Regions from separate parts of the Ruegeria sp. CDSA246 genome, predicted to be linked through region 1. Evidence: riboswitches for the same ligand, from Rfam matches in the RefSeq annotation. Region 1 holds a riboswitch; each other region holds the start of a gene.

Region 1 (3,653 bases):
AAAGCACCAAGGTCACTGTCCGAAAAGGACAGCACCACCAGATCCGCCGGACTTTGGCCCAGATCGGTCGGGGTCTCGGTTTCCTCGAGCCCGTGGCTTTCGCGGAAGACGACGTGCATGGCTTACTCGGCGGCCTCGGTCACGCCCACGAGGATATCGCGGATCGTGGCCTCTTTGATGTCGTCGTGTTCGGCGATGACCACCAGACGCGAACGGCGCTCTTCACCGGGTTCCCACGGGCGGTCATACTGGTGACGTACGCGGGCACCAACGGCCTGCACCAGCAGACGCATGGGTTTGCCCTGAACGGCGGCATAGCCTTTGACGCGCAGGATGTTCAGCTCATTGGCCAGACGTTCGATATTGGCGACCAGTTGGGCCGGGTCGGTCTGTTCAGGTAACTCGACGATGATGCTTTCGAAATCGTCGTGTTCGTGGTCGTGATGGCCATCGTGATGCGACGGACGGGCATCCATGTCATCCTCGGCGGCCGCTTCCAGCCCCAGCACGACGCGCACGTCTACGGCACCTTCGGCGACTTCGACCACTGGCAGCGGACGCGGAGCTTCGGCGGCGATGACTTCTTTGGCTTTCGCCACACCTTCGGCGCCCGCCAGATCGGGTTTTGTCAGCAGGATGATGTCGGCGCACGAGATCTGATCCTCGAACACCTCTGACAGGGGCGTTTCGTGGTCGATCGAGTCGTCAGCCAGGCGCTGGGCGTCCACGGCTTCGACACTCGGAGCGAAGCGCCCGGCGGCGACGGCCTCGGCATCGGCCAGAGCGATCACACCGTCAACGGTGATCTTAGAACGGATATCCGGCCAGTCGAACGCCTTCAGCAGCGGCTTCGGCAGCGCCAGACCAGAGGTTTCAATCAGAATGTGATCGGGGCGCGGCTCCAGCGCCATCAGTGCCTCGATGGTCGGAATGAAGTCATCGGCTACGGTGCAGCAGATGCAGCCATTGGCCAGTTCCATGATGTTTTCCGCCGGGCAATCCGGAATGGCGCAGGATTTCAGGATATCGCCATCGACGCCAACATCGCCAAATTCATTGACGACCACAGCCAGACGCTTGCCCTGCGGGTTCTGCATCAGGTGCTTGACCAGCGTGGTCTTGCCCGAGCCCAGAAAGCCGGTGATCACGGTGACGGGAAGTTTTTCAAGATTGCTCATTTCAGGGCTCCAATCGGGGGAATGCGGGCCGCACAGTTTTTGCGGAAATGTTCGGGGCGCTCACGCCATTTCACCAGACCGTCTTCAGCGGCCAGATATTTGGTGACGCCTTCGACGATGGTCTCGACATGGTCGGCCTCGTCGAGGTTTTCATAGACGAAGGTCCATCGGGACGGGCCACCACGCAAAACGATCGAACATCCCTGATCACAGTTCGACAGGCATTCCACCGGCTTCAGGTCCACGCCGTCAGGCAAACCCGCCTGTTCAAGCGCTGTGTGCAGCAAAGTGCCGGGTCGCTGAGCGTCATCTTCGATGGGCAACCCACGGCGGCATGTCGTGCAGACCAGCAATTCGACTGGTGCGGTCTCGGTCACGTCTCTCATCCCCCTAATCCTTTGTACGGGGGACGGGGTTTCATGCGGGCCACGTGTGCGACATGGACCCGACACCGGAACACCCCGCCCGGTTTCAACTTCGGGTGCTGGCAGGTCTCCCGGCTTGCGGATGTCAGAGCGTTTGCCCTGTCGGATGTCCCGCCTTCCCGGCCTATTGGGCCAGTGGCTTTGGGCACCCTCTCCGGTCACGGTCGCGGGGGCGGCTGTGCTTGGCGATGACATCGCTGGCACATTCCCTTTTCATCCATCCGAGGATGGACACCAACGCATGCGACATGCGGCACGGGCAGGGGGCTTGTCAAGCACGACTGAGGATTGAAAACCGGTTAAGTCAGAAAAGCGACCAGCCGAAGTCAGTCAGCGGCATCCGATGCGATCCGATCACGAAGCCAGGAGCAAAACAGCCCCGCAGCCGCGGATGATTGAGCGCTTCCGGGCTTGGCAATCAGGTAGTGCGGTTGTGCAAACGGAATCGCTGGACCGGCAATCGCAACAGGCGCGCCTTGGGCAATCGCGTTCTGTGCGAACCTTTGGGCAATATTAAGGAAGCGGGCAAAGGCGCGACAAAGACAAAGCACATCCCTCTACCACTGTCGCATTGTGCGTCGCGCCGTTTGTTCGCGGGAAAAGATTTGGCACGTGTGGCATTACTTTCAAACCGCTTCGACATTTAACCCCGGACATCAACGGCGACGGTTATGCTGTTCCAGAAGCCAGTAGGAACATGATACCCAAGTGTATACGCCCGAATTTGCGAAAGCAGCGCAGAAGGCTAAGTGTTTGAAAAAGAAGTGGAGGCGAGTACCAATTTCGAACTTGCGTAAAGGAATTAAATTTCTTAATAAATAACAATTGTTTAGTGAGATTTTATCGGTACGTGGGCTTGCGAATGTTGCGGGATTGTTGGTTGAAATTGTTCATTGGCTTAACGCCATCAAGGATGATGCTCGATTTTTGGTTCAAGTGGATTTTGGTGCAATGATCACAGCAACGCTGATTGCTTTCAGGCGCGTCGCAGCCTGAATGCGCCGTCACTCGACCTTCCGCCCGTCAAGATATGAGCCGGTGTTCGGATACCTTGAACGCTGCTTCAATAGCTGCACGATTTCGTCGGCAACAACTGCCATTTTGTCATTTGAAAGATTCTGATGCCGGTTTGCCAGAGTAGTCAGTAGTATACGTAATTCTTCATCCGGAATGGAGCTGTCTAGAGCCACCGACATAATGCTGGGGCTTACAACGCGTGCTAAAACAGTTGAGCGCCGTTAGACAATTGCTCCCGGATCGAACGTCGCGTTCTGGAGGTGTCTAAACCTGGTTCGTTCGTGAAGGTAAGTGTCGTGAGCGAACTTTTCCTCCGGTAGTCGTTTCTCTGCGATCTTCCGATGGAACCTTACAAGTCTAGCAACGTCTTTGACTACAGTGGTGGTCGTTTTCAGTACATCCAGCTTTTTGTCCGAACGGATGTATTCTCGAGCGTCCGCTTTGCACTTGAAACCTGCGAAAAGCAAAGCGTTTGAATCGAGTAGCAGTCGCACCGTGCGACTTTCCCCCATCGAAATGGTTATGCCAGGCTCCACCAAATGATGATGTAGAATAAAGTTCCTTAGACCCATGGCAAAACTATGCGCGCCGGAGTTCTTCCCGATTACCCTTCCAATTCCCCGGGTGTAAGATTCACTGTTTTCCAGCTTGGAGTATTTTCGGATACGTCTGCAAACATCTACGTATGAAGCATAAAGCGCAGAGAATGTTAAAAGATTGGATGTTGCCTTAGATTGTTCTCGAGCATACGCAGAGTTATCTGAGCGCTTGAACTCAAGAACGGTGTCCATCCCTGCCGTAGCCGCATTCAAACCAAGGCTTGCTTCCAGCATTGCGGCATGCACCCTTTCTAAGTTCTCCAGTGCGGTATGAACTTTATGGTAAGGGGAAAAGCGCAATGCGTAATTCCACGATTCCTCTTGCAGCTTTGAAGTGTATGCGGCGAAACCCTCTGGATGATCCGTGCTGCTTTCTGAAGTATATGATGCGACCGTCAGCGCTCGGTTTAACTCGGCGAACTGACCGTCTCCAA
Region 2 (3,653 bases), on a different contig from region 1:
CATGTTCGGGCGGTTCCTCAAGCGTTTTGAGCAGCGCATTGAAAGCGCTGGTCGACAGCATGTGAACTTCGTCGATGATGTAAATCTTATAACGCGCACTGGCGGCACGATAGCGAACGCTGTCGATGATCTCGCGGATATCGTTCACGCCGGTGCGGCTGGCGGCGTCCATCTCCATCACGTCGACATGCCGGCCTTCCATGATGGCAACGCAATGCTCGCACTGACCACAAGGTTCGGTCGTTGGCTTGCCTTCACCATCGGGACCGATGCAGTTCATACCTTTGGCGATAATCCGGGCAGTGGTGGTTTTGCCGGTGCCGCGAATACCGGTCATGATAAAGGCCTGCGCGATCCGATCCGCTTCGAACGCATTTTTCAGCGTGCGCACCATTGCGTCCTGTCCAACCAGATCTGCAAAGGTTTCAGGGCGGTACTTGCGGGCAAGAACCTGATAGGCGGGGCTGGGCGTTTCGGTCATGTCTGCTCTGTCAGATTCGTGTCAGAAATGCAGCGTAGAGACCCGGGCCGCCCGCGTCCACAGCATGCTTTGTGGAATTTCGGTTTGGACAGCGTCTGTAAGCGGGATAAATAGGCTGTCAAAATCTGGTGGGCCGGTGGCAGTAGGAGCATAAGCTTTGGCAAAATTTGCAATCTACGCGCTGCCTGTTGGCACAGGCACCTTGGCGCTGTCCCCCTTGCCTAGCGGCGGCAGTGGGTATGTGGATGATCTGAGGGTGATACAGGACTGGAACCCCGATCTGGTGATTTCAATGACCACCGAGGCCGAGATGCGGCAGGTCGGCGCAGGCGGTTTTGGTCGAGACGTTCAAAGCAGGTCCGCGACCTGGGTGCATCTTCCGGTCGAGGATTTTGGCACGCCGCCCCTGCCAATCGAAACTCTTTGGCCCGACGCCAGCGCAGCCGCCCGGCAGGTGCTGTCCGACGGTGGACGCGTGCTGGTGCATTGCCGGGGCGGTTGTGGGCGGTCGGGGATGGTCGCGCTGAGGCTCATGGTGGAAAGCGGTGAAGATCCAAACCACGCGCTAAACCGGCTGCGCTTGGCCCGACCATGCGCGGTGGAAACGGATGAGCAGATGGCTTGGGCCATGAAACCGGCCCAGAGCGATCGGTGAACTAGGATCAGGCCGTGGCTTGTTGAACAACCTGATGCGATGGACGCGGTGCAAGGGCCGATGCCTGAAGCATGGCGCAAGGCAAGGCCGCCAAAACACCAGCAGGCAGAGTGGAAAAGTCAGGGTTGAACATCATATCGGCGTATTCGTCCAACGTGTCGGCCGAGTCGCCCGTGTTTGCCCCGCAATAGACCCTGATCCGGGCCGGGCTGGCGCGAAACCGTGCGGTGCAACCCTCATCGCAATGGGTCAGTTCGCTGGAGCCGTCCACCTCAAATTCGCTGGTCGTCATTGGTTGTGCTGTTGCCATCGCCTCGGCCAATGCCCGAGCCATTTGGGCCAATGCGGGGCATGTTTTCCCCGTTTTCTGGCACAGGGTGGCGGTGAATTCGTGGGTCGTTGTCTTCCAGATCATAATGCGCCCTCCGCGCGGTGAGCGGGGGACGTGGAACAGGGAACTCAGCGTACTGAAGACCTGCCCGGACACCCCGCCCGAGTTTCGGTTTTTACTTTGATGGCAGGTCTCCTGACTTGCGGGTCATTGCTTTGCCGACCTTCCCAGCCTTTCGGCCAGTGGTATTTCGGCATTGCTTACCGCTTACAGTTGCGGGGGCAGTCGCGGCCTTGGTCTGTTCCGGCATTGCCGGGCTGGACCGCACCGAGTTCCCTTTTCATCCCGCCCCAATATAAGGACGAGAACCATCACCTCATCGCTAGCGGTTGTAGGTGGCTTGAGTCAAGCGGGCTGTTTTCCATCGTTCAAGTGGACGCTTGGTCACTTTGAAAATCTGTTGACTCTAGTCGCGCAAAAGCGCCGATATGCCATATGTGAACCGAATAGTTCAGATGCTTGCGAGGGCACCATGTTGGACAACACTCCGGTCGTTTTGACCGAAGATTTCACGTTTTCTGCCGGAGAGGCCGAACTGTCGGCACGGCTGTATATGCCTGCCTCGGCACCTGATGTGGCGGTTGTAGTCCATGCAGCCACAGGCGTACCGCGCGACTATTACCAGCATTTTGCGCGGTGGTTGGTGGAAGAACAGGGTATGGCCTGTCTGACCTATGACTATCGCGATTTTGGCCACTCTCTACACGGGCGCCTGCGCGATTCGCAGGCCACGATGGCTGACTGGGCGTTGATCGACATGCCCGCTGCTCGCGCCGAAATGCGGCGCAGATTTCCCGCCGCCCAGCAGTGGAGCATTGGCCATTCGGTGGGTGGAATGCTGGGGCCAATTCAGCCCGATATTGAGCAGATCGACCGGATGATCTGTGTCTGTTCAGGTTTGGTGACGGTATCCGACCACCCCTGGCCGTATCGCGCACTGGCGACAATGTTCTGGTATGCCCACCCGCCATTGCTGGTTAAGGCATTGGGATACCTGCCGGGCAAGGCACTTGGGTTCGGCTCGGACCTTCCGGCACGTGTCTACTGGCAGTGGCGCAAATGGTGCACCGCTGCGCTGAGCTATGTGCCGGATATCGGCAAAAGCCTTCCAGACGCCCGTTGGGCTGCGTCGGAAACACCCGTCGATCTGTTCACAATGGACGATGATCAGGTGGTGCCCCCGAACGCGGTTTGGCGCCTGGCCGATCTTTACGGTCCCAAAGCCCGCCGGCATCAGTTGTCGCCGAAAGACTTTGGATTGGCCGAGGTCGGTCACATCGGCGCATTTGCGCGCCGAAATGCGGCCATATGGCCCCGGTTAATCGCCTGAGCCGGTACTTACAGCTTTTTGCGGGATTTCTTGTCCTGCATCACCGATCGTACCATCTTACCAAAGGCCTTGTCGCGCGCACGAGACTGCGCAACGGTTTCCGAGTTCCTTTCATCTTCGCGCCGCAGCTTTCGCCAGCGCTCCAACCGCTCGGTGTCCAGTGATCCGTTTGCAATCGCATCCTGCACGGCGCAGCCCGGCTCGGCCTGATGCTGACAATCGGAAAAGCGGCAGGTCTGAGCCAATTCCAGAATGTCAGAAAAGACCTCATCGACGCCATCCTGCGCATCCAGCAACCGCAAAGCCCGCATGCCGGGTGTATCGACCAGCCATCCGCCGTTCTGCATCGGATGCAACGCGCGGGCAGTTGTCGTGTGCCGCCCGCGCGCGTCGTCCGCGCGAACGCCGGACGTTGCCTCATCCAGGCCCGTCATGGCGTTGACCAATGTTGTCTTGCCGACACCGGATGAGCCGACCATTGCGGCAGTCTGCCCGGTGGAGCACCAGGACAGAACTTGCTGCACGTCCAGGGCATCCAAAGCATTGATAGCCAGCACGGTCAAAAACGGAGCCAGCGACTCGGCTGCTTTGGAGAAATTATCAGGATCGGCGCAGGTATCGGCCTTGGTTAGAACGATCACCGGATAGCACCCGGCCTGGTGTGCCAAAGCCAAATACCGTTCCAGTCGGGCCAGATTGAAGTCAGCATTGCAGGAACTGACGATGAACAGCACATCCACATTAGCAGCAATCAACTGAGCCTGGGCCCCGGTTCCGGCGGCGCGGCGTTTCAAAA
Region 3 (3,653 bases), on a different contig from region 1:
ACTGGCCCGCCGTGAACGACGCGGTGGCCCACGGCCCGGACGTGAGTGTCCGGCAGGTATTCGCGGGTAAGTTCAAGAAACGCATTGATGGCCTCGTCATGTGTTTTAGCCCCAGACAGCTGGCGATCGACAGATCGCCCCCCCGCCGATTGGGCCAACAGGCGTGGGGCATCCCCCAACCGCTCGATCTGACCGCGCCAGCGCATACTGGGGCGTCGATCCTCGACCAGTTCGTACAACGCGAATTTCAACGAGGACGACCCGGCATTCAGTGCCAAAACATGTTCAGCCATGGATTTTGCCTTCATTCGCAATTGCATGCAGCGCCGCGACAGCACAAGACGCCAGCCGCGAAGCATCGTCATCTGCCCGAGATGTCAGGATAATCGGTGCCGCAGCACCTATCACGACGCCGGCAGCCTCGGCATGAGAGATATATGTCAGCTGCTTGGCTACCATGTTGCCGGCTTCGATATTCGGAACAACCAGAATGTCTGCGACCCCCGCGACCGGTGAGGTGATGCCTTTTGTCCGCGCGGCGTTCAGATCAACCGCATTGTCCATTGCCAGAGGGCCATCGACCAGCCCGCCGGTGATTTGTCCACGCTCGGCCATTTTCGACAACAGCGCCGCATCGACAGACGACGGTAAATGCGGGTTGATGGTCTCAACCGCCGACAAGACGCCAACCTTGGGCATCTCGATGCCAATAGAATGCGCAAGATGGATGGCGTTCTGAACAATATCGGCCTTGGTTTCGAGATCCGGTGCAATATTCACCGCCGCATCAGTAACCATGATGGGCCGGGACATGCCCGGCACGTCCATGACGAACACATGCGACAAGCGTCGCCCGGTCCTCAGGCCGTTTTCGCGGCGAAGAACGGCGCGTAGAAGGACATCTGTGTGCAAGTGACCTTTCATCAGCATCCGGGCCTTACCTTCAACGACCAGTCCGACCGCGCGTTGGGCGGCCACTTCGTGGTCTCGCGCTTCAATGATTTCAACTCCGGACAAATCGGCCCCAAGCTGGGCGGCAGCGGCGGTGATTTTGTCCGGGTCGCCCACCAAAATCGGAGTAATGATGCCGTTTTCCAACGCGAGCAATGCCCCGCCTAGCGAATTCGGCTCTTCCGGGGCGACGATCGCTGTGGCCATCGGGTCCAGAGGACGTGCCTTTTCCAACAAAGCGTCGAAGTGCCGGTGACGCTGAACGATCAGTCCCGGTACCTCGACCGAGTCGAAGGTCAAATGCCGCGACGGTGGCGTGACCTGTACGGTGCCGCTTAGGATCAATGCGTTATCCCCGACCCGGCGCACTTCGGCGGAACAGGTCAGGTCGCCGTCTTCACGCTTTTCTGTAACAGCCACAAAGGCAGTCAGTTCTTCGCCCGCCAAAACCGAAGCATGAAAACTCAGATCCGCCCGACGTGTTTGCGTACCGGCCCCCGGCAAGATGTTCCCAATGACTGCGGCCACCAGACCAGCAGGCCACAAAGCGGGCGCGACAGCCTCGGGGCGCCCATCTCCATCACCGTCATAGGCTGCCAGGTTCAGCGGGTTGTGGTCGCCCGAAGCCGAGGCAAACGCGTACAAGTCGTCCACGGTGCACAATCGGGTGACCTGCGCCTTGTCGCCTACCTTCAGTTGAGAATAGGTTCGGCTTTCTTGAATTTTCATCTCGCCTGGCTTTGTTTTTGAATGTGCGTTCGTCGTTTCAAACATTGGATGTTCGCCCCCCGAAACCAGAACATATCCACCTTTGCCCCTACATTTCTGCGACGCAGCGTAGTCAGATCGTTGGCAAATGACAAATGACCTCTGTGCGTGGGGCGCTGAGTATTATCGCTTGACCCAAAATCGGAACTCGGGCAAGCATCACCGCGATGGTTCCCTGTGGTTCGCCAAGGGATGAAAAGGGAATACGGTGAGGTTGCCAACAAGCGCCAAGTCCGTGACTGCCCCCGCAACTGTAAGCGGTGAGCGACGCCAAATACCCACTGACCCCAAATGGGTCGGGAAGGATGGCCAAGCCACGACCCGCAAGTCAGGAGACCTACCATCCGATGTTCAACCAACCCGGGGCGGGGCGTCCTGGAAGGAGGCTTTATGACACGTCTAAGACGTGATGACATGATTGGCACCTTCTGTCCGCGCTTGGCAACAGGCGGAGTGGGCCATGTCGATCAGTCCTGATCATTTCCTTCTGATTTGCGAGACCTGCGAGGGCTCTGACCGGGCGGATTCATTGCGCGCTGCGCTTGCAAGCAAGCTTCCATCCAGTTTTGGCATCCGCAGCGTTTCCTGCATGGCCGGTTGCGGTCGGCCCACAACCGTCGGGTTTCAGGCATTCGACAAAGCGCAGTACCTTTTCGGTGACATCCAATCGGCTGAGGACTTGGATGCTTTGGCCGAATTTGCACGTCAATACCATCGCAGCGGTGACGGTTGGACCAACGCATCGCAGCGCCCGCCTGCCCTTCTTGATAAGATCCTGGCGCGCCTGCCACGGCTAAAGCTGGAGACAAGCGCATGACCTGCGGAGCTTTCCTTGAGGCGCGCGGGCTGGAGTATTACGCCCTGAACGGCGACGTACTGCTGCAAAACGTCAATTTCGAACTGAATGAAGGGGCAACCCTGGCAATTGCGGGCCCAAACGGTGCGGGCAAGACAACGTTGCTGAATCTTTTGTGCGGCGGTGAAGAGATTGTGCTGGGGGACGTTTTGGTAAAGGGGCGCAGTCTTCGGCAGCTTTCGGCGATGGACCGCGCCCGAATGATCGCCGTAGTCAGTCAGCAGGAATCGCCGGACGGGCGTTTGTTTCTGCGCGACTACGTGGCCCTCGGGCAAATCCCGATCCGTGCCGACCGATCTGCCGCTGAGCACGCCTTGGAATTGGACCGCATCCTGAAACTGACCGGACTCGTCGCCCTCGCAGACAAACGGATGGCCGTGCTATCTGGCGGGGAACGCCAGCGTGCTCATATCGCAAGGGCGCTGGCGCAGAACCCCTCACTGCTGTTTTTGGATGAGCCGACGAACCATCTGGACCCGGACGCCAAGGGACGCATGCTGTCGTTGGTGGCCGAGCTGGGCATTACGGTCGTCATGATCGTCCATGATCTGGTCATGATCCCCGAATTCGCGACCCATGTCGCGTTGATGAAATCCACGCGCCTGACCGGTTTCGGCCCGGTGCACGAAGTGCTGACACCCGAAAGGGTCCGTGAAACGTTTGGTGTCGATTTTCTTAGCTTTCAGCACGAAGGCCGCATGATCCCGGCACTGGATATCCGAAGAACCACTACCTCAAACTAGGAAAAACAACATGAACAAAACTCTCTGGTGCGCAGCACTGATCAGCGGCCTTGCAAGTGCCGTAACAGCGCACGAGATCACTGTCGACAATTGTGGCGAGCCGATGGTGTTTGAAACTCAGCCCGAGCGGCTGGTCGTGCACGACATGAACATGACCGACATGGCCTTTGCGCTGGGTTTGCAGGACAAGATCGTTGGCCTGACGGGCATCACCGGCTGGTACAAAACCAGCCCCGAGTTTGACACCCTGCGCGGCGACATCCCGGAACTTGCGCCTAAGTACCCGACAGTTGAAAATCTGGTCGCTGTCGAACCCGACCTTTTCTTTGCTGGCT
Region 4 (3,653 bases), on a different contig from region 1:
ATTCAGCGATTAGGGTATCGGACCATGTCTCAAAGCCCAGACCGTTGACAAAGATGATATCCGCCTGGGCAACGGCCTTCGCATCTGCAACCGAAGGCTGATACACATGCGCATCCGCATCCGGACCCACGATTGTCGTAACTGTGGCCAGATCGCCCACGACTTCTTCAACCATGTCGCCGAGGATCGAAAAGCTGGCGACGATCTTGACGTTGTCTTCTGCCGCAACAGTCGGCAATGCAGCCAAAGCAAACGACACAGAGGCGATGCCGGCATAGAGTGACTTCACAAGAGTCATTGTGCTCTCTCTTCTTGTTGAATTTGGGCAATGGGGATGTCTTTGGAAACAGACGGTTTGCGCATCCGTCTGCCAAAACCAAGCGGACCGAAAATGGCGGAGAACAGAAAGAACCCACCGGCAACCAAAACGATCGCCGGGCCGGATGGCGTGTCCGGGAACAGGTAGGACAGGGTCAGGCCGATCCAGCAGCTGGACAAGGCAAATACAAAGCCCAGGACCAGTTGCCCGGTGATCGTACTGGCCCAATAGCGCGCAGCGGTCGCAGGCAGGATCATCAAGCCAACGGCCATCAACGTGCCCAGCGTTTTGAATGCCGCCAGCAGGTTCAGAACCAGCAGCAGCATAAAACCCTGATCAACCAGCCACGGCCGGCGCGTTTGAGTTTCGAAGAAAACCGGATCACAGGTGCTGACAATCAGCGGACGAAGCAGAACGGCGAATGCCAACAATGTTACCGTCGCCACCCCTCCGACAAGGATCATCGACGCGTCGTCGATCCCAAGGATTGATCCGAACAGGAAGCTTTTTAGTGGGACTGCGGACCCTGCTGCAGACAGAATAAAGATACCCACCGCCAGTGCGATCAGATACAGCGAGGCAAGGCTGGCATCGCTGCGCAGGATCGTCCGGCGTGCGAGAAAGGCGGTCAAAATGGCGACGCCAACACCCGCGATAAGCCCTCCGACCAGCAGTGACATGACTGACAAGCCCGCCGTGACAAAGCCGATGACGATGCCTGGCGTAATCGCATGGGCCATGGCCTCACCAGCCAGCGATAGGCGACGCAGAACAAGAAATGCCCCAACCGGCGCGACCGAAGCCGACAAAACCGTGGTTGCCACAAAAGCGCGACGCATGAAGGCAAAGCTCCACATTTCTGCGATCAGGTCATACATTGGCGTGCTCCGCTGTTGAATGGGTGCCACGGAACATCCAGGACGCCTGACTTTCCGAGAGGTATCCTTGCGCAACCAGCCGGTCTGGTGTCAGAACGTCATTCACCGGTCCATGGGTCGCCTCTTGCCCGCCCAAAAGCAGCGCGTGGCTGCAATAGTCCAGTACCGAGGAAAGATCGTGCACCACCAAAACCACCGCGCGCCCCTCATCGCGCCATCGGCGTATAATCGACAGCAGATGCGCCTCAGTACTTTGGTCGACGGCGGCAAACGGTTCATCCAGCAGGATCAGCGGCGCGTCCTGCATGACAACTCGCGCGAACAGCGCGCGCTGCAGTTGCCCGCCCGATAGCATATGCAGAGGCCGGTCAGCGATATCCAGTACCCCGGCCTCATCCAGCGCGGCGGCCATCCGGTCACGCGCCGCGGCGTCCAGCCCGGTACGATAACCAAACCCGCGCCAGGCACCCATCGCAGCAAGATCCCTCACACGGATGGGAAATCGGCGGTCGAACTCTGTCATCTGCGCCAGATACCCGATGTCACCAGGACGGCCCTGCGGCCAAGTCAAATTGCCCGAAAGAGGATCCATCAAGCCCAGCAGCATCTTTACAAAAGTGCTCTTGCCCGACCCGTTCGCACCAAGAACGGCAAGGGTCGTTCCAGCCGCGATATCCATGGAGAGGCGGTGAAACAATGTAAGGTCGCGGTAGCCCAACGTCAGATCGCGGATTTGTAAAACGGCCGTCATCAAATCACCGCGTAAATCGCGAGCCACAAGAGCGCCGACAGCGCCAGAGCCCCCGCCACCAGCACCGGAACGCTGAATTCTGTCAGACACTTACCCCTTTGGGTGTCAGCTTTTTGCAATGACAACGGCAACGCCTCCTGTGTTTGGACAGGGGCAAAGCGAGCGCAAGGTCGTGCACGGTACGGGCCGCTTGAAACATTGTCATCTCCCTCTGGGACACCCCGCCCAGGTTCATAAATTTCGGATGGCAGGTCTCCTGACTTGCGGGTCAAAGCTATCCCGATCCTTCCCAGGCTATTGCCCAGTGGACGATCTCGGGTCGCTCGCCGCCTACAGTTGCGGGGGCAGTCACGGAATTGGTCTTTTCACAGAACCGCACCGTATTCCCTTTTATCCCTGACCGCAGAATACAGTCGGGAACCATCACGTGGACCAAATACGAATTGATTTGATTCGACAAGAGCGCGAACCAATCGGTGATGGCAATTTGTACCAGGCTCCAATCGGCCAAAAAAATTCTACGATAAGGGTGCTAGCAATGGCAGTGACTTCGCGGGGCTCACTCAGAAGTTTTCAGCCTGGGTCTTGCAACGACCGGAACGCATAAACCTGCCAATACTTTGTTCGATTGGCTGCGGCGGCTCAAAGTTCCTCGACACACTCTTGACGACAGATACGCTTCGAAAGCTCACAGGCCCGAGCACAAAATACAAGAGTGGGTTTTGATTAAATGCTGTAACGGAAAGAAATTGATGGCCTTCGCAGCATTGCAGTTTTACCAGTGGTTCTTTTTCATTCCGGCATAAGCCTGTTCAGTGGAGGTTTTTTAGGCGTAGACGTTTTCTTCGTTATCAGCGGATATCTAATAACCTCTATTATCCTTGATGATCTTGGAAAAAATAGCTTCTTTCTTTTGAAGTTCTACGAGCGTCGGGACCGACGGATCTTGCCTGCCCTGAGTGTCGTCGTACTGGTGTGTATTCCTATCGCTTGGTTTACCATGCTGCCCGATCCACTGGAAAACTTCGGCCAGAGTGTCGTGGCCACGATGTTCTCTCTGAATAATGTTCTTCTCACGCTAACAAGTGGATACTGGGACCTCGCGTCCGAGTTCAAACCTCTGGTTCACACATGGAGCCTGGCAGTTGAAGAACAGTTTTACATAGTTTTTCCGCTTTTGCTTATGGCCCTGTACCCGGTAATTAAACACAGAACGGATCTGCTGGTTTGGGCTATCATCGGGTCCAGTTTCCTGGCGAGCGTACTGTTGGTTCAAACCCACCCGGAGAGCACATTTTATCTTCTGCATACACGCGCCTGGGAACTCGGATTCGGTGCATTGGGGGCATGTTGGGAAAATAAGCGCAAGGTTAGAGCGAGCAACAGTCTTTCGCTACTTGGCCTTATAGCGGTGATTGCATCTATGGTGATCTTTGACGGGACCATGCAACACCCGTCATACCTGACAGCCGTTCCGGTCGTCGGGTCTTTGCTCGTTCTCCTCTATGCAAAGGAAGGCACTTTTGTCGCCAAACTGCTGAGCATCAGAATTCTGGTTGGCATTGGCCTGATCAGCTACAGCCTGTATCTCTGGCACCAACCAATTTTCGCATTTGCGCGCATTGCGAGCTTTGAGGAACCCAGCCCGTATTTTCTTGCCAGCTTGATACCATTTGCATTCCTTTTGTCCTATCTGACCTGGCGT

The links. Region 1 has a riboswitch for cobalamin ahead of AC2FI9_RS13810 (DUF1636 family protein). Riboswitches for the same ligand answer to the same signal wherever they lie in the genome.
Region 2: linked by a shared signal. The riboswitch ahead of AC2FI9_RS14150 (hypothetical protein) and the one ahead of AC2FI9_RS13810 (DUF1636 family protein) in region 1 are both predicted to bind cobalamin.
Region 3: linked by a shared signal. The riboswitch ahead of AC2FI9_RS05390 (DUF1636 family protein) and the one ahead of AC2FI9_RS13810 (DUF1636 family protein) in region 1 are both predicted to bind cobalamin.
Region 4: linked by a shared signal. The riboswitch ahead of AC2FI9_RS22095 (metal ABC transporter ATP-binding protein) and the one ahead of AC2FI9_RS13810 (DUF1636 family protein) in region 1 are both predicted to bind cobalamin.

What each region holds. Positions count from the first base shown of each region.
Region 1 is NZ_JBXWPD010000009.1:196,329-199,981, forward strand. It holds gene cobN (cobaltochelatase subunit CobN) at 1-119, opposite strand, end outside; gene cobW (cobalamin biosynthesis protein CobW) at 123-1,178, opposite strand; gene AC2FI9_RS13810 (DUF1636 family protein) at 1,175-1,564, opposite strand; cobalamin riboswitch at 1,648-1,857, opposite strand; gene AC2FI9_RS13815 (hypothetical protein) at 2,429-2,599, shown strand; gene AC2FI9_RS13820 (hypothetical protein) at 2,842-3,653, opposite strand, start outside.
Region 2 is NZ_JBXWPD010000010.1:52,400-56,052, reverse strand. It holds gene AC2FI9_RS14160 (DNA polymerase III subunit gamma/tau) at 1-481, opposite strand, end outside; gene AC2FI9_RS14155 (protein-tyrosine phosphatase family protein) at 639-1,136, shown strand; gene AC2FI9_RS14150 (hypothetical protein) at 1,144-1,551, opposite strand; cobalamin riboswitch at 1,636-1,855, opposite strand; gene AC2FI9_RS14145 (alpha/beta hydrolase family protein) at 2,000-2,857, shown strand; gene rsgA (ribosome small subunit-dependent GTPase A) at 2,866-3,653, opposite strand, start outside.
Region 3 is NZ_JBXWPD010000003.1:154,296-157,948, reverse strand. It holds gene AC2FI9_RS05400 (acetate/propionate family kinase) at 1-293, opposite strand, end outside; gene AC2FI9_RS05395 (bifunctional enoyl-CoA hydratase/phosphate acetyltransferase) at 286-1,680, opposite strand; cobalamin riboswitch at 1,873-2,078, shown strand; gene AC2FI9_RS05390 (DUF1636 family protein) at 2,180-2,536, shown strand; gene AC2FI9_RS05385 (ABC transporter ATP-binding protein) at 2,533-3,318, shown strand; gene AC2FI9_RS05380 (ABC transporter substrate-binding protein) at 3,329-3,653, shown strand, end outside.
Region 4 is NZ_JBXWPD010000031.1:10,472-14,124, forward strand. It holds gene AC2FI9_RS22085 (metal ABC transporter solute-binding protein, Zn/Mn family) at 1-298, opposite strand, end outside; gene AC2FI9_RS22090 (metal ABC transporter permease) at 295-1,197, opposite strand; gene AC2FI9_RS22095 (metal ABC transporter ATP-binding protein) at 1,190-2,038, opposite strand; cobalamin riboswitch at 2,178-2,388, opposite strand; gene AC2FI9_RS22100 (acyltransferase family protein) at 2,697-3,653, shown strand, end outside.